DNA from 4 places in the Nocardia sp. NPDC056100 genome. Region 4 is predicted to be linked to each of the others. Evidence: riboswitches for the same ligand, from Rfam matches in the RefSeq annotation. Region 4 holds a riboswitch; each other region holds the start of a gene.
What was found. Region 4 has a riboswitch for cobalamin ahead of ACFC0O_RS01320 (CbtB domain-containing protein). Riboswitches for the same ligand answer to the same signal wherever they lie in the genome.
Positions count from the first base shown of each region.

Region 1: it holds a riboswitch for cobalamin, as region 4 does, so the genes downstream of both, metE (5-methyltetrahydropteroyltriglutamate--homocysteine S-methyltransferase) here and ACFC0O_RS01320 (CbtB domain-containing protein) in region 4, are expected to answer to the same signal.
Region 2: it holds a riboswitch for cobalamin, as region 4 does, so the genes downstream of both, ACFC0O_RS37505 (methylenetetrahydrofolate reductase) here and ACFC0O_RS01320 (CbtB domain-containing protein) in region 4, are expected to answer to the same signal.
Region 3: it holds a riboswitch for cobalamin, as region 4 does, so the genes downstream of both, glyA (serine hydroxymethyltransferase) here and ACFC0O_RS01320 (CbtB domain-containing protein) in region 4, are expected to answer to the same signal.

Region 1 covers NZ_JBHJVY010000002.1:1,323,495-1,330,577, forward strand. Annotated here, with positions in the region: gene ACFC0O_RS18235 (ATP-binding protein) at 1-493, shown strand, start outside; gene ACFC0O_RS18240 (hypothetical protein) at 567-1,583, shown strand; gene ACFC0O_RS18245 (hypothetical protein) at 1,663-1,971, shown strand; partial or broken gene ACFC0O_RS18250 (nitroreductase family deazaflavin-dependent oxidoreductase) at 2,031-2,210, shown strand; gene ACFC0O_RS18255 (decaprenyl-phosphate phosphoribosyltransferase) at 2,400-3,347, shown strand; gene metE (5-methyltetrahydropteroyltriglutamate--homocysteine S-methyltransferase) at 3,454-5,718, opposite strand; cobalamin riboswitch at 5,858-6,092, opposite strand; partial or broken gene ACFC0O_RS18265 (DUF5914 domain-containing protein) at 6,308-6,672, opposite strand.
Region 2 covers NZ_JBHJVY010000005.1:165,375-172,457, reverse strand. Annotated here, with positions in the region: gene ACFC0O_RS37510 (ABC transporter substrate-binding protein) at 1-382, opposite strand, end outside; gene ACFC0O_RS37505 (methylenetetrahydrofolate reductase) at 472-1,419, opposite strand; cobalamin riboswitch at 1,556-1,792, opposite strand; gene ACFC0O_RS37500 (carbonic anhydrase) at 1,960-2,583, shown strand; gene ACFC0O_RS37495 (hypothetical protein) at 2,589-3,353, opposite strand; gene ACFC0O_RS37490 (acyl carrier protein) at 3,652-3,879, opposite strand; gene ACFC0O_RS37485 (alpha/beta hydrolase) at 3,876-4,781, opposite strand; gene ACFC0O_RS37480 (hypothetical protein) at 4,873-5,463, opposite strand; gene ACFC0O_RS37475 (MlaD family protein) at 5,487-6,446, opposite strand; gene ACFC0O_RS37470 (MlaD family protein) at 6,443-7,083, opposite strand, start outside.
Region 3 covers NZ_JBHJVY010000005.1:173,257-180,339, forward strand. Annotated here, with positions in the region: gene ACFC0O_RS37515 (FecCD family ABC transporter permease) at 1-891, shown strand, start outside; gene ACFC0O_RS37520 (ABC transporter ATP-binding protein) at 888-1,649, shown strand; cobalamin riboswitch at 1,748-1,945, shown strand; partial or broken gene glyA (serine hydroxymethyltransferase) at 2,159-3,383, shown strand; gene atzF (allophanate hydrolase) at 3,413-5,137, opposite strand; gene uca (urea carboxylase) at 5,134-7,083, opposite strand, start outside.
Region 4 covers NZ_JBHJVY010000001.1:265,834-272,916, reverse strand. Annotated here, with positions in the region: gene ACFC0O_RS01350 (AMP-binding protein) at 1-821, opposite strand, end outside; gene ACFC0O_RS01345 (hypothetical protein) at 1,402-1,737, shown strand; gene ACFC0O_RS01340 (FAD-dependent oxidoreductase) at 1,742-3,268, opposite strand; gene ACFC0O_RS01335 (hypothetical protein) at 3,463-3,693, shown strand; gene ACFC0O_RS01330 (hypothetical protein) at 3,694-4,869, opposite strand; gene ACFC0O_RS01325 (hypothetical protein) at 4,910-5,299, shown strand; cobalamin riboswitch at 5,365-5,509, shown strand; gene ACFC0O_RS01320 (CbtB domain-containing protein) at 5,549-5,764, shown strand; gene ACFC0O_RS01315 (CbtA family protein) at 5,787-6,635, shown strand; gene ACFC0O_RS01310 (histidine phosphatase family protein) at 6,632-7,083, shown strand, end outside.

The sequences.
Region 1 (7,083 bases), on a different contig from region 4:
CGCGCTTATTCCTGGGTCACGTATCTTCGACACCGAGGAAGTCGGAGTCATGCTTCGCCACGTCCTCACCTCCGAAACTGTCCGCGACTTTCAGGACTGGCGCCCCTGGCGAGGGCTGGTCGTGGCTACCGCGACGCAAGTCCTCGACTATGTCGGCGGCCTGCTCGTTATCCCTCAGACCGTGCTCGTTCAGCAATACTGGCGCGAGATCCGCAGCGGGTTCGAAGCCGCGGACATACCGGTGTTGCATATCGCCCTCCACGCCGACCGCAGCGAACTCACCCGCCGCATCGAGCGAGACATCGCCGAAACCGGCGCACGCCAGTGGCGTCTGAAGCATCTCGACACCTACGAGACAGCTCGATCCTGGCAGAGCCAGGAAGCGCACGTCATCGACACTACTGACCTGGATCCGGCCGGGGTCGCGAAACTGATTGCCACACAAGCCGAACGCACCCGAACAGCAACGACGGATCAACAACAGGAGAACTGACGACAGCACACCTCGGATCTGTCGCGGAATCAACGAGATCCGACCAACGACTGTCGGCCGGTTCGAGTATCTATTGTTCTGGCAGCAGGCTTTTGGTGAAGGGGGTGGCGTGGACGGGCAGAATTGGATTTCGGCCTACCAGCAGTACAACGACGTTGGGGCGATCGAATCCATGCGGGAGGACATGCTCACGTTGGCGGCGTTGCTGGCCTCGGATGTTCCCGAGGTCGCGGACAGGGTGCGTTCGACGTCCGACGATCCTCGGCGTGAGCTGACCCGGGCATTGGGTGACCACCGGTTGTCGGCGAACTTCGACGTCAAGTGGGACATCGTGTCCGTGCGGGACGCATTGGAGTCGCTCGAGTCCTATCCCGCGGGTACGCGCTGGGACTGGCATCCCAATTTCCTTGCCGCGTACGGGGATTGGGATGCCGGTGATCAACTGGAGGTGTTCCTCGAATACACTGGGGAGAGTCTGCGCGAGCTCGGGTTCGCGTTGGTCTCTTTGCCCACGTTCTCCGACGACTACGACTTTGTCGTGATCCGCAAGGCGGAGTTCGCTGCTCGGCGAAGCGAAGCGATCGACCGATGGTGTCAGATCGTGCAGCCGGGGACGTTTTCGCGAACCGTCCGGCGGCTTGCCGATCGCAATGCGGTGGGCAGGCGTGCGGTCATGAGCCGGTGGGACCGGTTCGCCGAGGATCTTGCCGTCATGCTGCGCGAAGGTATTGGCGCCGACGCGATTCTGGACATCCGCGCATCGGAAACCGTTGGGGTGCAGCTGAATCAGATCGGTATCAATCGCTTGGCGGTCGGCATGGAGCCCTCGATGTTCGCCGAGAATGATCCGAGCGAACTGGCGAGCGAGGGCTGGGCGCTCAGTGATGACGGGTGGGAAGACGACAACTGGTGGGAGATACCGCTGTCGAAGGTGCCCGAGATATGCGAGAGCATCGCGCGAAGGCTGGCCGCGGCACTGCGCCGATCCGGGGTCGGTTCTCCGGCAGAATTGACCGCTAAGACCTGGGTGTACAGCGACAGCACAGTAGCCTTGTGGCGCATGGACATTCCGGTCACCTTCGACCGATAGCGCCGCCCTTCCGGCACTCATCCGACAGGCCGCCGGCGCTTCGAGTGCTGTCTCAGCCGTCATAAAGAATGGATATGCGATGAACACCCATCAGCCCACCGAATCGGGGCAGGAGACTCGCGACGATGATCCTGTGGTCCCCGCCTTCATTCCCACGCTCCTTGTCATGCTGATCAGCCTCGAAGAGCGCAAGGTCACGGATTTGACCGAGGCCGAACTCCTCGACGCGCGCGACAACGCACCGGTCATGATGTTGCCCCTGTCAATCCAGCACGAGGTGAACAAGTCCCGGGGATATCGCGACATCGACCCGGACAACCTCTGGCAGGAATGGTGCCTCTACAAATCCGGCGAGGACCCCTTCACACTCGCCGATGATCACCTGTGAATACGCCGCGTGAATTCCTCGTCGAGCTAAGACGGTGACTGTCCTAATTCGAGGACATAATCGAGCTCGGAGACAAGACCTACCGGGCGCGCGGCACGGTGCTCGAAGGTGCGGAATACGACGAGTTCGCAGCCTGGGCGCTGGCTGAAAACCCGCTGCTGGCGGACTTCCAGTCCAAAGTCGACAGGCCGATCCCACTGGTCGTGCTGACCCTGCTCGGCAACCCCACCGGACCCTGAATCTCGGGAAGCTGCAGCGGTTTACCGCTCTGCGAGGAATTCCGGCGAGATGCTTGACCGAGACACGAGGGGCGGTGTTTGGGAGTATGTCGGGGGCGGTGTCGCGGGGGTCACAAACGAGGGCGTCGATGCACCGTGCCAGTTACTCAAAGGGATTCGTCCGCCTCCATGGGAAGCAGTCACGTTGTTATGAGCGAAGAACCGACGACCATCGAACTCGACGAGGCCGTCCTCGCCGGACCACCCAAGACGTTGGCCGGTGGCCTGATCAAGGCGGTGCGGCCACGTCAGTGGGTCAAGAATGTCCTGGTCTTGGCGGCACCGCTGGCCGCGGGGACGATTCCGGGTACCGACACCTTTGCCATCTCCGATCTCACGCGCGATCTGCACATCGGTATCGCGTTCGTGGTGTTCTGTCTGGCGGCCGCGGGCATCTACCTGGTCAACGACTCTCTCGACGTCGAGGCCGACCGGGCGCATCCGACCAAACGCTACCGGCCGATCGCGGCCGGTGTAGTTCCGGTGAATCTGGCCTACGCGCTGTCGGTGGTGCTGCTCACCAGCTCGATCCTGCTCTCGTTCGCGGCATCGGCGCAGCTGGCGGTGGTGATGGCGATCTACGTCGGCATCCAGCTCGCATACTGCTTCGCGCTCAAGCATCAGGCGGTGCTCGACATCTGCATTGTCTCGTCGGGCTTCCTGCTGCGCGCGATCGCCGGTGGCGCGGCGGCCAATATCGCGCTGTCGCAATGGTTCCTACTGATCGCGGCGTTCGGCTCGCTGTTCATGGCCGCGGGTAAGCGCTACGCCGAGATGAAGATCGCCCTGGACACCGGCGCCAAGATTCGCAAGTCGCTGCAGTACTACACGCCCACCTACCTACGGTTCGTCTGGACCCTGTCGGGCACGGCGGTCGTGATCTTCTACGGGCTGTGGGCATTCGAGGCCGATCACAAGGACAACCCCTGGTTCGCCATCTCGATGGTTCCCTTCACGATCGCCATCCTGCGCTACGCGGTCGACATCGATGGGGCGGGCGCCGGTGAACCCGAAGAGATCGTGCTGGGTGACCGCATACTGCAAGTGCTGACGCTGGCCTGTGCCGCGTGCATCGGTGTGGCGGTGTACCTCACCTAGCTCACCGACGCGTATCGCGAAATCGGCCCCAGCCGAACGGTTGTGGCCATCGGCCGGGGTGTTCCGCGCGGTGGAACACCCCGGCCGTGTCAGTGCGACGCCGCGATCAGCGCAGCGCCTTGGCCGCCGCGACCAGGTTGCGCAGCGAGGCGGTCACCTCATCGGTGCGGCGGGTTTTGAGACCGCAGTCCGGGTTGACCCAGAGTCGTTCGGCGGGAACGGCTTTGAGAGCCAGGGCGAGCGACTTCTCGATTTCCTCGGTGCCGGGCACGCGCGGGGAGTGGATGTCGTAGACACCCGGTCCCACACCGAGATCGAATCCGGCCGCGTTGAGGTCATCCAGGACCTCCATATGCGAGCGGGCGGCCTCGATGGAGGTGACGTCGGCGTCCAGGCCCGCGATGGCGCCGATGACCTCACCGAACTCCGAATAGCACAGGTGCGTGTGGATTTGGGTGGTGTCCGCGACGCCGGCGGTCGAGAGGCGGAACGCGTCGACCGCCCACTCCAGATACGCGGCCTGATCGGCTTTGCGCAGCGGGAGCAGCTCGCGCAGGGCGGGCTCGTCGACCTGGATGATGCCGATGCCGGCGCTCTCCAGATCGACGGTCTCGTCACGGATCGCGAGCGCGATCTGGCGGGCGGTATCGGCCAGCGGCTGATCATCGCGAATGAACGACCAGGCCAGGATGGTGACCGGACCCGTCAGCATGCCCTTGACCGGCTTGCTGGTCAGCGACTGCGCGTAGGTGATCCACTGCACGGTCATCACCTCCGGGCGCACCACATCGCCGTACACGATCGGCGGGCGCACGCAGCGGGTGCCGTAGGACTGCACCCAGCCGTTGATCGTGGCGGCGAACCCGTCGAGCTGTTCGGCGAAGTACTGCACCATGTCGTTGCGCTCGGGCTCACCGTGCACCAGCACGTCGAGTCCGATTTCCTCTTGCAGCGCAATGACTTCGGCGATCTCGGCGCGCATGCGAGCGTCGTATTCGGCGGCGTCGATCTCGCCCTTGCGCAGCTCGGCGCGGGCGATGCGGATGCGACTGGTCTGCGGGTAGGAGCCGATGGTGGTGGTCGGCAGCAGCGGCAGGTTCAGCCGCTCCTGCTGCACCGTGCGGCGTTCGTCGGCCGGGGTGCGGCTGATCGCGTCCGCGTCCAGACCGGCCAGGCGTTCGCGCACCGATTCAACCCGCAAGCGCGGATCGGCCTTGCGGTCCGCCACGGCGGTGCGCGCGACCGCGAGCGCCTCGGCGACCGCGGTCTCACTGTCGGTGAGAGCGGTTGCCAGCACCCGGATTTCGGCGATCTTCTCTTCGCCGAACGCCAGCCAGCTGCGCAGCCGCTCATCGAGATCGGTCTCGGGTGCGAGGCTGTACGGCACGTGCAGCAGCGAGCAGGAGCTCGACACGGCAACGCTCACACCGGCTTCGCGCAGACCGGTCAGGCGCGGCAGCGCATGATCGGGATCCACCCGCCAGATGTTGTGGCCGTCGACCACGCCCGCCACGATCAGCTTGTTCGTGATCGACTGCGCCGCAGCCACATCCGCGTCACCACTGGCGACCAGATCGAGCGCGATGCCCTCGATGCCGGTCTCGGCGAGCGCGGGCAGCGCCTCCCCCACTCGCCCGAAGTAGGTGGCCACCAGGATCGAGGGCCGCGAACTCGCCTGCGACAGTTGCTGATAGGTGTCGCGCACCGCGGCCAGCTCGGCTGCGGACAGGTCGGTGACCAGACTCGGCTCATCGATCTGCACCCAGCTCGCCCCCGCCTCGGCCAGCAGCGCGAGCAGTCGCTCGTACAGCGGCAGCAGGCTCGGCAGCAGGTCGAGCAGATCGCTGCCGTCGACCGATTTGGCGAGCTTGAGGAAGGTGATCGGCCCGACCACCACCGGCCGTGCCGGAATACCGAGCGCCAGCGCCTCTTTCAGCTCCGCGAGCGGCTTGTCTGGATGCAGCGAGAACTGCGTCGCCGCCGACAACTCCGGCACCAGGTAGTGGTAGTTGGTGTCGAACCACTTGGTCATTTCCAGCGGCGCGACCTCGGCATTGCCGCGCGCGGCGGCGAAATAACGGTCCAGTTCATCGGCGATACCCGATACCCGCTCGGGCAGTGCGCCCAGCAGGACCGCGGTATCGAGGACCTGGTCGTAGTACGAGAACGTGCCGACCGGAACCGAATCCAGCCCGGCATCACGGGCGGCGGTGAGCGCGGTGGTGCGCAGGTTCCGGGCGACCTCGTGCAGGGCGGCGGCGTCGCTGCGCCCGGCCCAGTACGCTTCGATCGCCTTCTTGAGCTCCCGGTTCGGACCGATACGCGGTAGCCCCAGCACTGTTGCGGTGAAGGTGTTTTCAGGGTTCGACATCGAATGAACTCCATGGTTCAGCAGCCAGTGACCGCCACCCATAACGAGCGCACACCCAGCGAGCCCACAGCAGCATCGTTCCCGTGCCCGGGTCCACTCGGCGCAACGCCCAATCCACGAGGCGACGACCGCCGGATACGGCGTATCCGGCACAGCGGGCAGGTCTTCGGACTCGTGGGCATCGACCCCGATGGGGTCGGCCCCGGCGCTCGAGGCCCGGGGCTGGTCCTACTGACCGTCGCTTCCCAGGCATACTTCCGGCGCCCAGTGCGAATGACGGCTGTCGTTCCCACTCACCGCTGCGGGACAGTCCCGGATTCTCACCGGGTTCCCTCTCGCCCACCGGCGCGCGAACGCACCGTCGGACTTCGACGCCTTCGGGTTGGGGTCAGGGGCTCCTCGACTCCACCTCCGGCGAACCAGCTGCGGAGGCGAATATAGCGAAAACCAATGGGATAGCGAAAGGCGGGTCCGGTCCGTCCCACGGAGTGGACATACCGAACGATGCGCGAGGGGTCCGGGTGCCGATAGGACGAGATCCGCCCGAAGCCCGCGGGCAGGACCATCGCCCGAGGGGACCGCCGCCGCTCTACCGGTGCTGTGTGCGCAGCCGGTAGCGCCGCTCGGCGTAGGCGAGATCATCGCGCCACAATCGATTCGCGGCGTGGTTCATCGCCGGACGCAGCAGCGACAGCGCGTGGTGTGCGAACCGAATCCCGGACGATCCGAGGTCGCGATGGTCGTCTCCACCACTGCGGTGCGGGCTTGGCCGTCCGGGCCGGGACCCATTGGGGTGGCATGGGTTTCGACGACGCTGCCCGTTCCTTCGCCCGCCACGATGTGCATCACGATGGTGCGCGAATCCGGGCAGCTGAATTCGGCGCGCACCGGTACGCCCAGTCGGCGGGTCACGTGGAAGGTCACCGCCAACTCTAATCGGTGATTGTCCTCGGTGATCCCCTCGCGCGGCGGCGTACCGGCGGGCCGCTCACCCAGAATCGTTGCCTCAGTATTTGTTTCACGGCCGACGCCCCTGCGACCAGCGCAGGGTCGCAGCGATCAGTGCGGGATCGGCGTCCTGATAGGTGGGCCGCTGACGTGGCCAGGTTCCTGGCGAGAATCGTTGTAGCGGAGAGTTCTTCGGCCCGGAGACGAGTTCGGAGCGGATCCCGCACCGCGGGAATCGATTCGATCGATCGACACCCCGCATCGGAACGGGACGGTCGCCGAACATTTTTGACGCCTCTGCCCGTTTGTCAGGGCCCACGCGGAGATACTGAGCTGGTGAAGGACATGACAAGCGAGTCCGATTCGGGTGATCTGCCCGCAGTGGACATGCGTTCGGTCGAGAAGATCGTCGGGGCG
Region 2 (7,083 bases), on a different contig from region 4:
GTTCCTTGGCCAGCACCGCCTCGAACGACGGATCGTTATCGGCCAGGCGGGGCACCTTGGCGTTATCGGCCGCCAGCGCCGGGAGCACCGGATCGAACCAGGTCGAAGTGCCGACCATGCGATCGGCCAGGCCCAGCGACAACAGGATCTCGGTGGAGGCCTGGTACAGCGCCGCCGCGCGGGTGGGCGCCTTGTCGAAGGTGACCTTGACGCCGCAGTTTTCGAGGGTGAACGGATAGCTGGTGCGCCCCGGGCGGTCCTGGGCGCTCGCGTCTCCGGCCGTCGTCGTATCCGAGGAGCTGCCGCAGGCGGTGATACCGGCAACGAGACAGCCAACTGTTCCGAACACAGCCAGAAGCCGCATCGCTCGCGTCGTCTTCATGAAATGCACCGTACCAATCGGAATCTTATGGAATCCCCGGCGCGGTATGCGCCCGGAGCGAATGTTCAGCGACCGAATCGGTTTCGCGGTCATGCGCTGAGCGGCGCGGCGGTGACGTGGTAGCCGAGGTTGTTCAGCACCTCGCGGGTCGCCTTGGCGAAATTGAGCGTGATGAAGTGCAGGCAGGGCGCGCCCTCGTCGATGAGCCGCTGCGCGATCTCGGTGGCGATCTCGATGCCCGCCGCGCGCACGGCGGCCCGATCCTCCTCGGGACCGTTGCCCGCCGCGCGGCGCAGCCGCTCGGCGATCGCGGCCGGGAGCGCCCGCCCGCTGAGTTCCTCCGCGCGGGCCACCGTGCGCATCGAGGTGATCGGCATCAGTTCGGGGATAATGGGTTTCGCGCCCTGCACCGGATCGAAGGCGGCCATGCGATCCCGCAGCCGCAGATAGTGCTCCGGATCGAAGAACATCTGGGTGATCGAATAGTCCGCTCCGGCACGGAGTTTCGCGGCCAGATAGGCGGAATCGGTCTCCAGGTCCGGGGAGCGGTGATGCCCCTGCGGGAACGAGGCGACCCCGACGTGGAAATCGCCGAGCTCCCGCACCAGCCGGACCAATTCCTCGGCGTACTCCAGGCCGTCCGGATGTTTGCGCCATTCGCCCAGCGGGTCGCCGGGCGGATCTCCGCGCAGCACAAGGATATTGCGGATGCCGCAGTCGGCGTAGGAGCCGACCAGCGCCCGCAGTTCGGCGACGCTGTGCCCCACCGCGGTCAGGTGCGCGACCGGCAGCAAGGTGGTCTCCTGCGCCAGTTGGCCGGTGATGCGGGCGGTGCGGTCCTTGGTGGAGCCGCCGGCCCCGTAGGTCATCGATACGAACGCCGGGTGCATGCGCTCGAATTCGCGTGCCGCGCGCCACAATCGGGCTTCACCGGCGGCGTCGCGGGGTGGATTGAACTCCACCGAGAACGGCACCCGCGACCCGGAATGGGCGCGCAGACTTCGCACGACGGTAGAGGTGTTGTCAGCGTTCGACATCGAGGAGCTCCATGATCAGCGACCGATACGCCGTCACCCCATCGGGAGCGCACGCTGACGGAGCCCGCGGGGTGATTCGTCCCCGCACCGATCCTCGGCGTACCGCCCAATCCACGAGGCGACGACCGCCGGATACGGTGTATCCGGCGCAACGGGCAGGTCTTCGGACTCGTGGGCGCCGGCCCGCACCGGGCCGACCCCGGCACACACGACCGGGGCGCTACCTATCGGCCGTCGCTTCCCGGGCTCGCGCCCAGTGCCTTCACGACCGTCGTTCCCACTCACCGCTGCGGGACAGTCCCGGATTCCCACCGGGTTCCCTCTCACCCGGCTCGCGCGTGCGCGATGCCGAGCTCGACGCCTTCGAGTGGATCAGGGGCTCCTCAATACCCTCTCCGGCGAACCAGCTGCGATGACGAACTCTAGCGAAGTCCGGCGGCGTCTCCAACCGGCGGGTTGCGGTCGGACCAACCGGCGGGTTGCGACCACACCGTGAACCTCACATCGCGTCCAGTCTGTTTCATGGGCAATATGGGAGCTATGCCTTATTCGAACCCGATCAGTGCCTGGAAGTCCCTCCGCGAAGGAAATGAGCGTTTCGTCAACGGTGAACTGCAGCACCCCAGCCAGGGAGCGGCGGATCGCGCCAAGCTCGCGGGCGGGCAGCACCCCTCGGCGATCCTGTTCGGCTGCGGTGACTCCCGCGTCGCCGCGGAGATCATCTTCGACCGCGGTCTCGGCGATATGTTCGTGGTCCGGACCGCGGGCCACGTGGTGGACAGCTCGGTGCTCGGTTCCATCGAATACGGCACCGAGGTGCTCAATGTGCCGCTGATCGTCGTCCTGGGTCACGACAGCTGCGGCGCGGTGCGTGCCACCATCGACGCGCTCGACAACGGTGAGGTGCCCGGCGGATTCATCCGCAGCGTGGTGGAGCGGGTCACCCCGTCCATCCTGCTCGGCCGCCGCGAGGGCCTGACCACCGTCGACGAACTCGAGGGACGCCACGTCGAGGAGACCGCGCGCCAGCTCATGCAGCGCTCGACCAGCATCTCCAAGCGCGTCATGGCGGGCGAACTCGCCATCGCGTGCGTCACCTACAACCTCGCCGACGGCCAGGCGAAACTGAACAGCGTCTTCGGCAATATCGGCGAACACGCCTGATCGGATTATTGGCTCGGTCGCCCCGCGACGGCGTTGTAGATGCCGTCGCGCAGGCGATCGAACCATTGCTCATCGGCCTCACGATGCTCGGCTTTGCGCGCCTTCGCCGATCCGGCCTCGTATCGCCAACGCGCCCACGGTGATTGCGGGCGGGCCAGGCGAATCGCGCCGATCAGTCCCACTATCGGTATGAACAGCGCGAACAGCCCGGTCCAGGCTTTGCCCTTGGCCATGGTCACCAGGGCGAGCGAGCCGTGCAGCAGCACCACCCCGACGACCACCTGCCAGCCGCGAAAGTTGTCGGTGATCCCCAGCGGTGTCGCACCGAGCAGCATGAGGGCGCACACCGCGATTCCGATGACGACCGCGTCCACCGATACCCGGCCCTGTTCGGACCAGTAGACGTCCTTCAGATCCAGGATCAACGCGAACTCGTCGAGCACCAGCGCGGTGCCGACCCCGAATAGTCCGGCGAACAGTTCCGGCCACGGCGAATGCTCACCGATCGGGCTGAATACGCCGAATCCGGCCGCGATCATGAACACCACCCCGAACACCATGTGGTGAATATGCTTCCCGCCCGGGGTGATATTGCCCGGCCACCACGACACACCGGCGCGAATCATGCGCACGCTGATCCGGATGAACACGAATGTGATCACGAACATCAGCAGCAGAATCGCCAGCGGCAATTTGCCCGGCAGCACGATCATCCGATCGAACCAGCCGTCCGGAGCTGCTAGCGGTACACCCGCGGGAACGCGTCTCACGCCACCTCCAGGATCAGGCATTTCGCTCGCATTCGAAGCCAACGATAGCGATCTTGGTAGCCGAGAACCGGCATTCGGGACGGAGTGCGCCGAAGTGGTTCGGTGATGCCGCCGGGCAGGGGGACGATTCCGGCGGCATCAGCGTGAGCGGTGAGCACGCCCTCGGTTGCAGCGAGGGCCACCACTCAGGAGGCGGGTATACACCCGGGTTCCGGACCGCTTCGAGACTATGGGCGGAAACCCTTACCGCGCTTGATGATTGCTGACCACGGAATGACGGCCGGGTGAATAGTGGTCGCTAGCGACGCGGACGGCGGCCGTTCGCATCGCAGAATTTGCGTTCCATCGCTTCCCAGACCTCGCGCAACGTGCCGGTCCGCGGGATCTCGTCGGGGGTGACGCAGATCCCGAAGGTCTTCTCCAATTCGGCGATCAGTTCCAGCGAGTGCATGGAGTCGAGACCGCAGTCCAGGTACGGCCCATCCGAATCCTGTTGCGCCGCAGCCGATGTACCTCCGGAGGTCATGCCGTCGCCCGGCGCGGAACCGTCGCCACGGTGCGATCGACGAAGGCCGCCAGCTCGGCTATCGCCAGGCGAGATTCGGGGACCAGCATGGCGGCGGCCTGGAAGACGTGGACCTGTTTCAACCAGAGCTGGAACTCGCAGGGGACGCCGCGCGCCGCGAGGCGGGCGGAGAGCAGCTCGGCGTCGGGGAAGGTCATTTCCGTGGAGGTCGTCTGGATGAGGGTGGGCGGCAGACCGGTGAGATCACTGTCCACCGGGGAGAGCAGCGGGCGGTCGCCATTGGCCCGTTCGGCATGAGCGGTGAAGACGCCGACGGATCTGATCGGGAAGACATCACAGGTCGCGGCGGTCGGCGCGGCCACCATGCGGCTGGTATCCCAGCCGGTGAGCGGGGACATCGCGGCGATCGCCGCGGGGACCGGCAGACCCTCGTCGCGGGCGGTGATCGCGGTGGCGAAGGTGAGATACCCACCGGCCGAATCACCCATGAAGACAATGCTTTCCGGGGCAACGCCCAGACCGAGCAGATAGCGGTACGCGTCCACGCAATCGTCGATCGCGGCGGCGACCGAATGTTTGGGGAGCATGCGGTAGTCGACGCTCAGCACCGGAGCGGACAGTGCCTTGGCGATGCGGCCCACCAGCTGGCGGTGCAGCCATTTACCGCCGACGTAGAACGCGCCGCCGTGGAAGTACAGCACCACCCGCTCGCCGATCGGGTCGGCCGGGGTGACCATTTCGGCTCGGGCATTGGCGAGCTGGATCCAGCGACGATCCAAGCCGCGCGGCGACCACATGAATCGGCCCAGCTGATCGGCGAGCCGGTACGGCCACGGCAGGTTCGGGGCCAGCGCCCAGAGCCACAGCACGGGTTTCATGGTGTAGCGCAACGTCTGCCGCACCACCCTCGATTACCAACTGCCCCCGGGGAATTCGGTATAGACGAGCTTCTCGGTCACGGTGGATTCCTCCTGGATTACTGCGATGATTTCGTCACTTGCGCGGGAGCGCGCCGTCCATGCCGCCGACATCGGAGATCTTCCAGCCCGAATTCGTATCGATGGTGACGCTGTAGGTGACGGTGGTGAGCCCGCCGTCCGGGGCCTGGGCACTGGTGGAATTCACGTTCACGAAGACATTCACCTTGTAGATGCCGCCGGAATCCGAGGCGACCTTCGCCGTGATCGGGGTGGCGGTCGAGGTCCACTTCAGCGGGACCAGGATCTCCTGCAATTTGGGTGCGGTGGCATCGAATTTGTTCGCCAGGGTGGGCGTGGTGTTCGCCTTCAATTTGGCGAACCAGGAGTTCACATCCTTGTAGTCGATGGTGGCCGCGCCTACCGCGTAATCGGTGGCCACCTGTTCGGCGTGCTGATTCGCGGCCGTGGCGGCGGTGCTGTCGCTCAGCTCACCGCGCGCGGAAATCCACAGTGCCGCGAACACTCCGGCGGTGATCACCAGCGCCGCCACGACGGCGGCCGTGATCATGGTCGACAGCGAGACCGCGATGGTCCGCCCGGTCCCGGCCGCGGCGGGCTCGGCGGTGGTCTTCTCCTCGATGTTCTCGTCGATCAGGGTCGCCATCTGAACTCACACTCCATGTCTGATTACTTGACGTTGATCCGCAGCCGCAGCGCACCGTCATCGCCGACCGAGGCGAGCGCCTGTGCGAGCAGACTGCTGATATCGACCTGCGGAATGGTCGAAATACCGGTCCGGACAAGGGGTTGCAGCACCGGAAGCAGGGCTTGCAGATCCGGCCCGACGGTGCGGACCCATTCGGCCAGCTTCTGCAGGAACGGTGCGAGACCATTGCCCTCGGCGTACATCTGCGGACCCGGTGCGATCTTGACCAGATCCCCGAACGCCGCCGCGATCCTGTCCACGCCGACGCCGAAATCCACCCACTGCGGATTGCCCGCCGAGATGGCCGGCGCGGCCCAATCCATATCTCCCGCAAGCGATTGCAGATTGGTGATGACCGCGCCCAGCTGCGGCGAGCGGCTGATCATGCTGGCCGCCAGCAGATCGCTCGCACGCGCCAGTCCGGGCACCGTGGATTCGGTTCCGGTCAGCGCCCGGTCGAATGTCTCGATGAGCGGTTTGATGGATTCCGGATCGAGTTGATTCAGGAATTTCACCACCAATTGCGCGACTTCCGGAATCGAGGTGGGCATGCGAATCTTCTCGGTCGCCACGGTCTGCCCCGACCGCAGATAGGGTCCCGCGCCGGTGGCGGGCACGAATTCGATATAGGGCTCACCGATCGCGGACAGATTCTCGATGACCACGCGCGAGTCGACCGGAATCTTATAGGTGTCATCGATGCGGAAATTCACCTCGACGCCCGCCGCGGTGGTGTCCACCGAGGTCACATCGCCGACGCGAACTCCGCTGAGCAGCACCGGCGAGCGCACCCCGATACTGCCGGAATTGGTCAGCACCATGCGCGCGGTGGTGTAGTCCACGAAGGTGTCGAGCCGGACCACCCCGTACGCCAGATAGATCGCGCCCAGGATCGACACGACCGCGATGGACAGCAGCGATACCGCTCCCCCGGCCTTCATCGCACCGCGCCGATCATGCGCAGGGTATCGACGATCCGGTCCACCTGATCGTTCTTGGCGACGGTATCCGGCCCGCTCACCGTCGCGCCGGTGATATTCACCTTCGGCCCGCGCTCGACGAACGGAATGATCTTGTCGCGCAGCAGGGCGACCAGCTTGTTCAGATTGGACGGCGCGCTCAGATCCAGGGGTCTGCCCGTGAAGGCCAGCGGCAGAAAGGCTTGCGCGGCCGCATCGGCGGAATCGACCAGCGGGGCCGCCCAGATCAGCGCGTGCCCGACCGCGCCGAGCTGGCCCAGTACGCCGACCACCCCGACCACCGAGGACACCGCCGCGGAGGTCTGCGTGACGCCGTAATCGGTGAGCAGTTCCTTGATGGCGGGCGCATCGGCCGCCACCGTGCTCGCATCGGCCCCGATACCGTTCAGGAACGAATCCACCTGTGCGAGATTGTTTCCCAGATCGACGTAGTCGGCGTGCAGCACATCGGCGATGCGCGCGGTCTCCTTGGGATCCGCGGGCAGCACCCCATTGAGCTTGTTCACCGCATCCTGCATCCGGCCGATGGCACCGCCCTGGATGAAGGTCGCCAGGCCCGCCATGGTGTCCTCGAGCTGCACCGGCGGTTTGGTCTGAG
Region 3 (7,083 bases), on a different contig from region 4:
CACCTCGGCATCGGCACCTCCACCGCTGGTCGCCTGGCCGACGGAATCGTCTGGCAATTGCGGCTGCCGCGCGCCCTGCTGGCGGCGCTGTGCGGGGCGGGGCTCGCGCTCTGCGGCGCGATTCTGCAATCGCTGCTGCGCAATCCGCTCGCGGATCCATTCGTGCTGGGTGTGTCCTCCGGCGCTTCCACCGGTGCGGTGCTGGTGGCGGTGCTCGGAGTCGGAGCCGGGGTGCTGACGCTGTCCGGCGGTGCGTTCCTGGGCGCGGTGCTGTCCTTCGCGCTCATGCTGGCGCTGGCCTACGGCGCGGGCGGCACCCCGGATCGGGTGGTGCTCGCGGGTGTGGCCTGCACCCAATTGTTTTCGGCGTTGACCTCGCTGATCGTGCTGTCCTCGGCCAATGCCGAACAGACGCGCGGCGTGCTGTTCTGGCTGCTGGGCTCGCTGGCGGGCGCGACGTGGACCGATGTGGCGTTGGCGGCCACGGTGTTCGGGATCGGCGGTCTCATCTGTCTTTGGTACGCACCGGCTTTGGACGCGTTCGCCTTCGGCCCGGATGCCGCCGCCGCGCTCGGCGTCGCCGTGGGCCGCACCCGGGTGGTGCTGCTGCTGGTCACCGCGCTGGTCACCGCCGCACTGGTGAGCGCGGCCGGGGCGATCGGTTTCGTGGGCCTGGTGCTACCGCATTTCGCCCGCTTCCTGGTCGGTCCCGGTCATTCCAGGCTGCTGCCGGTGACGGTACTGATCGGCGCGGTCTTCATGGTGTGGGCCGATACCTTCGCGCGAAGTGCGTTCGGCGCCAGGGAGATTCCGGTCGGCGTGGTCACCGCACTGCTCGGGGTGCCCGCCTTCGCGGTCCTGCTGGCCCGGCGGCGCAGGCAGCTGACATGACCCTGCGCGCACTCGAGGTTTCCTGGACCCGCTCGGGCCGCCTGGTGCTGGACGGCGTCACCCTCGATCCGGAACCGGGGACCACCGTGGGCCTGCTCGGCCCCAACGGTTCTGGCAAATCCTCACTGCTGCGGCTCATGTCGGGCCTGGACCGCGCCGATTCCGGCAGCGTCCGCCTCGATGACACCGCCCTGCACGATATTCCGCGCAGACAGCTCGCGCGCCGGATCGCGCTGGTCGGCCAGCACGCCGATACCGATCTCGATCTCACCGTCCACGATGTGGTGCGGCTCGGCCGGATTCCGCATCGCGGCTGGTTCGGCGGCGATCCGGGCGCGGATACCGCGGCCATCGACGCCGCGCTCACCGCGGCGGGATTGGCGGACAAGGCGACTCAGCGCTGGCACACGCTCTCCGGAGGTGAGCGCCAGCGCACGCTGATCGCGAGCGCGCTGGCGCAGGAACCCCGCGAACTCCTGCTCGACGAGCCCACCAACCATCTCGATATCGCGCATCAGCTCGAGATCCTCACCCTGGTCCGCGCCCTGCCGGTGACCGCGATCCTGGCCCTGCACGACCTGAATCTGGCCGCCATGTTCTGCGATGTACTGGTGGTGCTGCAACACGGCCGCGTGGTGGCGACCGGCGCTCCGGCGCAGGTGCTGACCGAGGAACTCATCGCCGAGGTCTACCGGGTGCGCTGCCGGGTCGAAAGCACCGGCGCGGGCGATACTTCGGTGCGATTCCTGCGCGACTGACCGGAGCGCGCCCCGGGCGTGCGGGCATCGTATGCTTCGTACGCAGCTGGTTCGCCGGTGATCGCGATATCGGGAGCCCCCGGATCGATCCCCGGCGTCGAAGTCCGCACGGTGCGAGCCCGCGGGCGAAGAGGGAACCCGGTGGGAATCCGGGACTGTCCCGCAGCGGTGAGCAGGAACGAACGCCGTCACACGCACTGGGCGACCGACAGCCCGGGAAGCGACGGCCGGTAGGGCGGCCGAATTCGGGCCGGTGCCTGTGAGTCCGAAGACCTGCCCGCTGTGCCGGATGCGCCGTATCCGGCGGTCGCCGCCTCGTGGACTGGGCGCAGCACCGACCTCCGGGCCGCCCGCGTGCGGGAGCCGGACCGTCTCAGGTGCGCGTGCCCGAGGGCGTCGGCTATCCCCTTGCTAGCCAACGGAGTACGCCAGTGGTTGCTTCTCATCCCCGCACCGCCTCGGTCAACACCCAACCGCTCGGTGAGCTCGATCCGGAGCTGGCCGCCGCCATGGCGGGCGAGCTGGCCCGCGAACGCGACACCCTCGGAGATGATCGCCTCGGAGAACTTCGTACCGCGCGCGGTATTGCAGGCCCAGGGCAGCGTGCTGACCAACAAATACGCCGAGGGCTATCCCGGCCGCCGCTACTACGGCGGCTGCGAACACGTCGATGTGGTGGAGACCTTGGCCCGCGATCGCGCCAAGGAGCTGTTCGGCGCGGAATTCGCCAATGTGCAACCGCATTCGGGTGCGCAGGCCAATGCCGCGGTGCTGATGGCGCTGATGAATCCGGGAGACCGGCTGCTCGGCCTGGATCTGGCGCACGGCGGGCATCTCACGCACGGTATGCGATTGAACTTCTCCGGCAAGCTGTATCGGGTGAGCGCCTACGGCGTGAGCAAGCGGGACCATCGCATCGATATGGACGAGGTCCGCAAGATCGCCCGCAATACCTCGCCGAAGGTGATCGTGGCGGGCTGGTCGGCCTATCCCCGGCATCAGGATTTCGCGGCCTTCCGTGAGATCGCCGATGAGGTCGGCGCATACCTGTGGGTCGATATGGCGCACTTCGCCGGGTTGGTCGCGGCCGGATTGCATCCCTCGCCGGTGCCGCACGCCGATATCGTCTCCTCCACCGTGCACAAGACCCTGGGTGGTCCGCGCTCCGGTCTGATCCTGGCCAAGCAGGAATTCGCCAAGAAGCTGAATTCGGCTGTCTTCCCGGGCCAGCAGGGTGGACCGCTCATGCACGCCATCGCGGCCAAGGCGGTGTCGTTCAAGATCGCGGCGGGTGCGGAATTCCGGGATCGGCAGCAGCGCACGCTGTCCGGTGCCAAGATCCTCGCCGAACGACTCACCGGCAGCGATGTCGCGGCCAAGGGCATCAGCGTGCTCACCGGCGGTACCGATGTGCACCTGGTGCTGGTGGATCTGCGGGATTCGCAGCTCGACGGTCAGCAGGGCGAGGATCTGCTGCACGAGATCGGAATCACGGTGAACCGCAATGCCGTTCCCTTCGATCCGCGCCCGCCCATGGTCACCTCGGGTCTGCGCATCGGCACCGCCGCATTGGCCACCCGCGGGTTCGGCGATGCCGAGTTCACCGAGGTCGCCGATATCATCGCCACCGCCCTGGCGGGTGGCTCCGATATCGAGGCGCTGCGCGACCGGGTCACGAAACTGGCGCGCGCGGTACCGCTCTACGACGGGCTGGAGGACTGGCGACTGCTCTGATCCGGCCCGTCGTGCGGCGGGACGGTGCGCTAGCGAGCGCTCAAATACGCTCGCCAGCCACCGTATTCGGTGATGTCGGCGGCGGTTGCGGTGGCGTCATGGGTCGCGGTGAAACCTATGACGCCGCGGCCGTCCTCCAGTTCGATCGCGGTGAGCGCCATCGGTGCGGGCAGGGCCGCCAGGAACCGGCCCAGCGCGGCCTCGGACAGCCGGTACAGCTCGCCCGGAATGGGCGCGCCCGCACCGGGTTCGGTGCGCACCAGTCCGGGTTTCGGTGGCGTGGTGGCCATGGCCGTGAGCCGGTACGCATCGGTGGTGCGAATGGCTCCTGCGAAGCGCGCCCCGAGTTCCTCGAGTTGCCAGTGCAGCGGCTGATCCCGCAGATGCGCCCCGAAGACGGCCAGGTCGACGCCGCGATCGACCAGAAGCGGTGCGGTATCGGCGTTTTGGAGCCGGGCCGCGATATCGACCGCGACCTGATCTGCGAAGGCGGGGACGACGATCATCACTCCGAACGGATATCCGGTGGCGGTCGCGGCCCCGGGAATCGCCACGGCCGCCAGGTCCACCAGATTGCAGAAGTTGGTGAATGTGCCGAGCCGCCGGTTGATTCCGATCGGATCGGCCTGCACCGCCGCGAGACTCGGATGCTCGGTGGTCGTCGGCAAGAGCAGGGCGTCGAACGGTTCGAGCAGTTCCGCCGCGAAGGCGCGAGCCCGGGCTAGGGTGTCCAGATCGGTGGCGAAGCCGGGCCCGGTGGTCGCGGCGGCGGCCGAAATGATCGCCGCCACGGTGGGATCGGCCCCGGCCGGGGCGGTATCGAGGAACGCGCCGACGGCCGCGTAGCGCTCGGCGACGATCGAGCCGTCGTAGAGCAGCAGTGCGGCCTCCAGCAGCGGTGCGATATCGACCGCCTCGATCTTGCATCCGGCTTCCAGTGCGGCGCATACCGACCTGTCGAAGGCGTCCCGATACTCCGGGCTGAGCGCATCGAGGTTGGCGGGCACGGGGACGGCCAGCCGCGGCACCTGGGGTGCCGCGAATCGCACATCGGCGGGCCAACTTCGGCTGCGGGGATCACGGCCTTCCGCGCCCGCCATGACGGCCGCCGCCCGGGTGGCGAGGTCGAGGGTGGCGGCGAAGATGGTGACGGCGTCGTAGTCCGCGCAGGCCGGGACCACCCCGTGCGCCGGGATGATTCCGAGCGTCGCCTTGATGCCGACGAGGTCGTGGAATGCGGCCGGGACCCGGCCGGAACCGGCTGTGTCCGTACCGATTCCGATATCGGCGATGCCGAGCGCGACCGCGACCGCCGATCCGGAACTGGATCCGCCCGAGATCAGCTCGGGGTGCAGTGCGTTGCGGACCGCGCCGTGAGGGCTGCGCGTCCCGACCAAGCCGGTGGCGAACTGATCGAGATTGGTCTTACCCAGCACGATCGCCCCGGCCGCGACCAAACGCGCTATGGCGGAGGCGGTTTCGGCGGGGGAGTAGGCGTATTCGGGGCAGCCCGCGGTGGTCGGCAGTCCCACGACGTCCACATTGTCCTTGACCGCGACGAGCAGTCCGGCCAGCGGCAGCTCCGCGCCGTCCGCGAGGCGCTGTTCGATCGCGGCCGCCTCGGCGTGCACATCGTCGAACTCGCGCAGGGTGATCCACACTTCGGGCCGATCGGCCGCGGCGATGCGCGCGTAGGCCGCCGCGACGCGTGCGGTCGGCGAGGGGAGGGCGGCCTCGGTCTGGGACGGGGTCATTCGGTCACTCCGATCACGGCTAGTGGGGTTCCGGGTTCCACGGTGGCACCGGGGGCGACGAGCACCCGCAGGACGGTGCCGGTGGCCGGACTGGGCACGGGCAGTTCGAGTTTCATCGCCTCGAGGACCGCCACGGGGTCACCGGCGCGCAAGCGCGCGCCGGGTTCGATATCGACGCGCCAGACATTGCCGACCATGGGCGCGGTGACCACGGTGGCATCGGGCGGCAGATCGGCGAGCGGATCGCCGCGGTTCTCGACCGGTGGCGGTGCGGCCACGGTGCGGTCGAATTCACCGGCGGCGTGCCAGGCGCGTTTCTCGGCCTCGAACGCCGCACTCTGCCGGGTCTCGAATTCGGCGATGTCGGCGGCATTGTCGCGCAGCATCTTCCGGTGTTCGGCGAGCGCGAAGACGCCATCGGTGACCTCGGCGTCGAAGCGTCCGGACCGGGCGGCCGCGCGATGGTCGAGGAGCTGTTCGGGGCTGACCGGCTCCCAGACGATGCGGTCGAAGAAGCGGAACAGCCACGGTGTGCCGTCCTCGAACGGCGCGTGCTGTCGATAGCTGGACCAGATCGGAATGGTGCGCCCGATCAGCTGATAGCCGCCGGGGGATTCCATGCCGTACACGCACAGGTATTTACCGCCGATGCCCACCGCGTCCGACGGCGTCCAGGTGCGCGCCGGATTGTATTTGGTGGTGACCAGCCGATGCCGCGGATCCAATGGAACCGCCAGGGGCGCACCGAGATACACATCGCCGAGCCCGAGCACCAGGTATTCGGCATCGAATACGGTGCGGCGGACCTCATCCACGCTGTCCAGGCCGTTGATGCGACGAATGAACTCGACATTGGACGGCAGCCAGGGCGCGGTATCGCGAATTCCGCTGCGGTAGCGGTCGATTGCCTCGGCGATGGACGGATCGTCGAAGGACAGCGGCAGCCGAATGGTGCGGCTCGGCACGACCAGATCGCCGGTCGCGGGCAGTTGCTCCTCGAGTTCGGCGAGCAGTCCGAGCAGCCGATACTGCGGCAGCGCAGCGGGATCGAAGTGGATGTGCAGCGACCGGACCCCGGGCGTGACATCGATGATGCCGGGCGGGGCGGCGGCCGCCAGGGCCTGTGCCAGCGCGTGCACCCGCATGCGCAGGCCGAGATCCAGCACCATCTCACCGTATTCGACCAGGATATTGTCATCGCCGCCGCGCAGATAGCGCACCGCCGGACGGTCGGCGTCGGCGTCCACGCCGCCGAGTATGCCGCGATCACGCAGTGCCGCACCGGAATCGGCGAGCACACCGGTGGCGCGCGCGGTGGTCGAGGCGCGCAATTCGGTGGCGGTGTCATCGGTGACGGGCAGGAACGCGATGGTGTCGCCGGGCCGCACCTGACCCAGCTTCCAACGGTGCGCGGACACCACGGTCAGCGGACAGGCGAAGCCGCCCAGGCTGGGACCGTCGGGGCCGAGCAGAATCGGGGTATCGCCCGAAACATTGAGCGCGCCAACGCTGTACGGATTGTCGTGCAGGTTCGACGGATGCAGTCCGGCGTCACCGCCATCGGTGCGCGACCATTGCGGGCGCGGTCCCTCGAGCCGGATACCCGTGCGATTGGCATGGCTGCCGACCCGCCAGGAACGCTCGTAGAACTGCGTCATATCGGCGTCGGTGAAATAGGCGGGCGCGGTTTGCGGCCCCTCACCCACGGCTAGCTGCCAGTCGTGGGTGAACAGCGGCCGCTGCTCGACCGGCACCGGTCCCGGCGTAGTCGCCGTATCCGATTGCACGGCAGCGATTCCCAGCACATCGCCATCGGCGACGGCCTTACCGGTGACCCCGCCGAAACCGCCGAGCGTGAACGTCGAGGCACTGCCGTGGTACAGCGGCGCGTCGATCCCGCCCCGAATGGCCAGGTAAGTGCGCAGCCCCGCATCCGAGGGCGCGCC
Region 4 (7,083 bases):
GCGGGCACGCTCAGTATGCGCGACACCATGGTCGGCACGATCTTGACCTGCCGAATGCGATGGTGATCGACCAGCCGCAGGAAGTCGCGTGCGTCCCATCTGGGCATGAGCACGATCTTCGCGCCCATTCGAAGGCCCAGCACGGCAATGGCATTGGGTGAGGTGTGATAGAGCGGACCGGCGACCAGCATCGGGACACCCGGGGCCAGGCCCATGCGCTGTGCGGTCGCGCCCGCGATACTCAGCAGCTGATGCGGCGTCATCGACTCCCGTGCAACACCTTTGGGCCTACCGGTGGTGCCGGAGGTGTAGATGACGCCCATCGAATCCGAGATCGCGCCCTCGATATGGCCTACCGGCTCGGGCTGCCCGGCGATCCAATCCTCCAGCAGCTCATGGCGTCCGGTCGGCCGCGCGAGCCCCGCATCCCAGCCACCGGCGGCCAGCAGTTCGGCGGGCATCGCGATTTCCACGATGCGCGCCGCGGTGCCCGCCAGTTCGCGCGCCGCCTCCACCACCGGAATGAATTCGGTATGGGCGAAGATCAACCGGACCTCGGCGTCGGCGAGCACATGGGCGACCTCACCCGCGGTCCACCGGGTATTGATCGGCAGCGGATTCCCGCCGGTCGCCGCGATACCGACCGAGACCTCGAGGAACTCGATGTCATTACGTGCCATCACCACACATTTGTCACCGCGCCCGATCCCGACGGCCACCAGCGCCGCTCCGAGCCGTCCGGCTCGGGCCAGGGCATCGGGCTGGGTGCGCACCCGATCTCCGCAGATGATGGTGGCGATTTCCGGCGAAGCAGCGGTCATGCCGCGTAAGTCTGCCACCGCCAAGATCTTTCGCGTATCGCGTTTCGAGCACCTGCGCCGATGCCGGGCACCGATCCCGCGCAGTGGACAACGGCCCGGAAGCCGAGGGGGCTTCCGGGCCGTCTCTTGCTCCGGACACCAGCACCTTGGAGCCGACGCCCCGATGGGCACCGCCGGATAGGCGTTCACATCGCCGGAGCCGTCTGCGTGGGCCACGGCGACACGAAGTGCCTTCCCTGCACAGTGCGCGCTTCGGTGCGCCGCGCCATGCCCGGAGCAAACCGGAAGTACGAATCACCGCCGGTCACAATGAGTCTCACCGACATAACCGCGCCCGTCGAACCGGGGAAAGCCGCTGGCACTGCGGGTCTGCGAGTTGGCACACCCGGTCGGTCTTCGGCGCGCCGCCGCGACTCGCCGAAACACCTGGTCTACGGTGCTGTCGCCCCACCCGCGTCACCCGGACCTGCGCTGATACCGGAACACCGTTTATCCGCCGGTCCAGCGGATATTGCCCCGGTAGCAATGTCGCTGAATTCCTCAGCATGAACGCCACCGAACATCCGACGATGGAGGACCCATGCGATTCCGACCGATGCGCGCCGCGACCGCGACCGCGCCCCTGGCGGCGCTGCTGCTGACCGGCCTGCTGATCACCGGCTGTGACCAGGCGAAAGAAGCGGTGAACAAGGGCGGCGACACCCCGTGCAGTGAATTCGTCGCCCAGGATTCGGATAAGCAACACGTCACGGTGCGCAAGTACCTGGAGAAGGACACCGAGATCAGCGCCACGCCCAGCCCGGACTCGATCGACGGGGCGATCACCGCCATCGGGCTCATGTGCAAGGCGCAGGCCAATCCGGATACCCCGATCAAGAACGCCGATCTGACCGGGATTCTGCTGCCCAAGAAGTAGTCGGCTAGAGCCGCGGGCCGGGCAACCGGTTCGCGGCGTCCAGCGGCGGAGCCAGCGGGCGCAACGGGTGCGAGGCGGGGCCGTCGAGCAGGGTCCCGTCCGGTGCGAAGCGCGAGCCGTGCAGCGGGCAATCCCAGGACAGCGCGGCATCGTTCCAGCACAGGATGCCACCCAGGTGCGGGCACACCGCAGAGATCTCGGTCGTGACGCCGTCCACCGTGGAGACGGCGGTGGGGATGACGCCGTGGCGTTCCACCCGGCCCTGTCCCTCGGCGGGAATACCGTCCCGGCCCGAGCCGAGCGCATGCCGCCAGCCCGTCAGAAGTTGCTGGGCCACACCGGCATTGGCGGCAACGGCGGTCGGGAGTGAGCGCAATTCCGAGGGCCGCCAGCTCGCGAGCGTGCCCGCCCAGGCCGGTGGCTTACCGGTAATGCGTCCCGTCAACGCGAGCGCGGCCGCGACGCCATTCGTCAAGCCCCACTTGGCATATCCGGTGGCGACCAGGATCCGATTCCGGCCCGGTAGCAGCGGGCCGACATAGGGGAGTTCGTCGATCGGAAGATAGTCCTGTGCGGACCAGCTGTGCAGCGGCTCGGCATCGGGGAACCAGCGCCGAGTCCATTCGATCAACTCCTCCGCGTGATGCCGCGGCGAGCGGACGCGGCCCACCGTATGGCCGTGACCGCCGACGAGCAGCACATCGCCTTCCGGCGTCGGCGCATAGCGCAACGACCGGGTGGGACTGCCCGCGCTGAGGAACATATGCCGTGGAATCGGCTCGGCCACGCGGAACGCGGTGAGATACGAGCGCTGCGCGATCAGCCGGGCGAAATAGCCGCCGCGATCGAGAATCGGTGTGCCGGTGGCGATCACCACCGTCCGGGCGGTGAGCTCGCCGTGCTCGGTCTCCACGATCAGATCATCGCCGCTGCCCTCGCGCACATCGTGCACCAGGGTCGATTCGAAGATCGACGTGGTGTGCGCCTCGATCTCGAGGGCCAGCGCCTCCAACAGGGCGGCCGGATCCAATTGGGCCTGATCCGCCAGCGCTATCGCGTCCTGGGCCGGAAACGGCATATCCAGCGCGAGATCGGTCACGGGCAGGCCCGCCATCCGCAGGGCGTCGAATTCCCTTCGCACCGCCTTCTTTTCGGCGAAGGTCTGCGCGTAGGTCACCGCCGATTCCCGTTGCACCGGCAGGGAATGCTCCTCGCAGAATCGGATCAGCCATTGCTGCGCTTCACGATTGGCCTCGAGATAGTCGAGCAGTGCGCGATCGCCGTGGCGGCGGCGAATGCGCTGGGCGCGGGTGCCCTGCAACAGACTGAGCTTTCCGGTCGACGCACCACTGGTGGAATCGCCGATCCGGCGGGCCTCGACCACCGCCACGTCCGCACCGCTTTCCGCGAGCAGCAGCGCGGTCGCCAAACCCGTGATGCCCGCGCCGATCACGACGGTATCGAAACGCGATCCGGGCGTCAGCCGCAACCGCGCCGGCGCATCAGCGTTTTTCAACCACAGTGAAGTCATGGTCGGGTTATAGCCGTCCGCTCCGCGCTCAAACAGCGGGAAAAACCGCCGCGATACGGGGGATTGAGGTCGCGGCGAGCGGGTATTGCGGCAACTAGCGCAGCACGTAGGAATTGACCGATTCGAAAGATGAACCGGCACTACATGATTCACCCTGGAGTTGGACAATGAGAAGCTATCCGAACGATCGCCCGATGGTCCGCGGCCGCAGCGGCCTGGCCGGTATCGGCACCTTCCTGGTGCTGGTGTGGCTGGTCATCGGCGCCGTCGCCGCCGGACAGCGGCACTACTTCGACGACGCGCCGACCAACTGCGCAGGCACCTCGACGATCGCGGTGACGATCCTGGCCGGGCCGCTCAATTACATGGGCGTGAACCCCAAGATCGACGACTGCAATGTCAACGTGCCGCAGCCCAGCCAGTAGTCAGTACTGACGCCGGTCGCCGTGCGCCTCGCACAACCACCCGGCGGGGCCGCGCGGATTCGCACACCAGGCATCGAAATCGATTGGCACTATGCACTTTCCATTCGATGCCTGGTGTAGCGCGTCTCGCAGGGCATGCATGGCCGCGAGATACAACTCGGTCATTCCGGCATCGGCCCCGGAACCCCGGGCCTTGATCAGGAGTTCGAGTCGTAACTCGGCAGGGGGATGAGTTCTGAAGCAGTGCCGATGTTCCCGGATCGCCGCGGGCGCGATCGGCAGTGGCACGTTCGACGGTATCGCGGTCGATCGCTCCAGAATGCCCAGGTAGGCCGTCGCGACCGCGCAGGCGGTGAACGCCACCGGGCGTGCGACTTGCGAGACCCCGGCGGTGACGAGATTCCGGGCGAACCGATCCGCGCTCAATTCCTCGGCCCAGTCCTCGCGCACCTGCGCGGGGAGGTCCGGGAAATCGCGATCGATCAGGGCGATGATGCCCGGTGTCGCCGTCAGGCGTTCCAGGCGGAACAGCGCGTGCGCCAACTCGTGTCCGATCAGAAAGCGCTCGCCGAACCACAGCAGCTTGCCGAAAGCCGCTGCGCCGCTGTACCAGCCGTCACCCGCCGGTGGCAGATCCGAATGCTCGAATCCTCGTGCTGGTTGCCGGAACGCCCAGATCAGCCGGGCCGCCGCGCGCACCGTGCCCGATTCGGGGGGATCCACGAAAACCCGTCCCGGTGCTTGACCGATCAGGGTCATCGCGTGCCGGACCATATCGGCGAACATGAGCAGCATCGCGCCGTCGAGCAAGACGACCACCCCCTCACCCCGATACGGGGTACTCGTGCCATGCGCCCGGCCACTGCGACCGGTCTCGACCACCACGCAATCCCGCAGCGTTCGCGCCAACTCCGGTCGCCGCCGCGCGATTTCGGTCAGAAATGTGGAAACGAGCAGTTCCAGGGCCTCCGGCACACCGAATTGCGCGTGATTCGCCAGCTGACCCACTCCCGGCGGAACACCGAGCAGTGCGCATTCTCGCGCCAATTCCCGCTCGGACAGCGGCGTGGCGGGCGGCCAGGCCCAGCCGCGATCGGAGATCAGCCGGGCCGCCCGCGCACGCAGGAGTTCGGGCTGACAGCCGGGCGAATCGGCTTCCGATCCGGCCTCGATCACGGAATAATTCTCTATCATCGCCGACCGGCCGGAGCCCGTTATGACAGCGGAACAAGTATTCAATGTCGAAGTGCGCGCGGGTGACCGCGACATAGCTGAAGAACTCGGCCAATGGCTGGAGAAGTCCGGGATCGAGGAGGTCAGCGTCACCCGCGAGCGCGGCATGATCGATCTGCAGGCGCTGGAATATCTCATCTCCGCCACCCTGGTCGAGCTGTCCGTGCTGGCCCGGCTCGGCTTCTGGATTCGCGAAAAGACGCACTGCCGAACCGTTTACGATGTGCGCGCCAAAACCGTGCTGACAGAGATGGATTGCCGGATTCGGGACGGCAAGATCGTGGTGATCACCAAAAAGGGCGCGACCGTCTACGAACCGGGAACGCCGGTCGATCTGAACAAGATCCTCGGTGACGCACTCGGATCCGCCTGAGCGTTACCAGGAAATTCACAGGTATCGATAGCTCGGCAATAGCCATTTCACGGTGCGGTTCCGCGTTTGACCTGCGCGCACGCGGTTTCGTATCGTTGAGGAACGATGCCTCGAGGAATCCGGTGCAACTCCGGAACGGTCGCGCCACTGTGAACTCCCGCCATCCGGCGGGGGGCGAGTCAGACCCTCGCATCGCGTTCAATTCACCGACGGGGACGCGCACAATCCCCACGAACTCGAGGAGTCATCGTGGCAACCTCATACGTCCCGCGTTCCGGTCTCGGAACCGGATCCCTGGCCCTGCCCACCACCGCGCTATGGCTGACCGGCACCGCCATCCTGGCACTGCTCGCGATCTACTTCATCGGGATCGACCAGGGCGCGGTATCGATCTTCGGCAGCGATATGCACGTGCACGAGTTCGTCCACGACGGCCGGCATTTCCTCGGATTCCCCTGCCACTAGCAACGGGAATCGAGCACACACAATGGAAAAGCGAATCATCGGCCGAGGCGTCCTGCTGGGCGGACTCGGCGGACTGCTGGCGTTCGCGTTCGCGCGCATTCTGGCCGAACCCATCATCGGCCGCGCCATCGATTACGAAACCGGGCGCGATGACGCCCAAATGGCCCTGGACAAGGCCGCCGGACATCCCATGGGCGATATGGCCGATACCGAATTGTTCACTCGCACCGAACAGGCCAATGTCGGAATCGGTTTCGGCATGGTCGTCTTCGGCCTGGCACTGGGCGCGCTGTTCGCGGTGGTCTACTACCTGGCGCTGCGCCGGGCCGGGAACATCACCCCGCGCAATCTCGCACTGCTCGTCGCGGGCGGAATGTTCCTGACGCTGTACGCGGTTCCGTTCCTGAAGTATCCGGCCAATCCGCCCTCGATCGGGCATCCGGACACCATCAAGGAACGCACGGCGCTCTACCTGGCGATGATCGTGATCACCGGGGTGGCGCTGATCGCGGCGATCTGGCTCGGCCGCAAACTCGCTGCGCGACTGGGCAATTGGACCGCGACGATCGCCGCCGCAGCCTCCTTCGTGGTGGTCATGGCGGTGGTCATGCTCATACTGCCGCCGCTTGGACATCTGTCGGCGAACAGTTCCTTCGGCGACTTCGACACCGAGACGCCACAGCCCCTCACCGATCCGTCCGGCAAGATCGTCTATCCGGGGTTCCCGGCCGACGACCTGTATCACTTCCGGCTGTATTCCTTTGCCGCACAACTCATCATGTGGGCGGTCATCGGCATCGGCTTCGCGTGGCTGGCCCCGCGCCTGCTCGGTGAACGGGCCACCGAACCCAGCACCCCCGCGACGGCATGAGCGCGGTCACCCGGCTCACGCTGATCACACACGCGATCACCGATGCCACGCAGAACGCCGCTTTCCCCCTCGACGAACCGCTCAACGCACTCGGTGAACGCATGATCGGAAAGGTCGGCGCCGTCCCCGGCGCCGACCGCACCGTGACCTACCACGCCCCCGAAACCCGAACCCGGGACACCGCATCGGGCCTCGGCCTCATCGGCACCCCCGACCCGGCCCTGCGCGATCTCGACCACGGCGACTGGTCCGGCCGCACCATGGACACCCTCCCGCCCGAGCAGCTGATGCCCTGGCTCACCGACCCCGAATTCCGTGCGCACGGCGGCGAATCGATCACCGATCTCATCGACCGCACCCGGGCCTGGCTGAACACCCTCGCCGGTCGCGGCGAGCACATCACGGCCATCACCCATCCCGCACTGGTGCGCGCCGCGGTCCTGTGCGC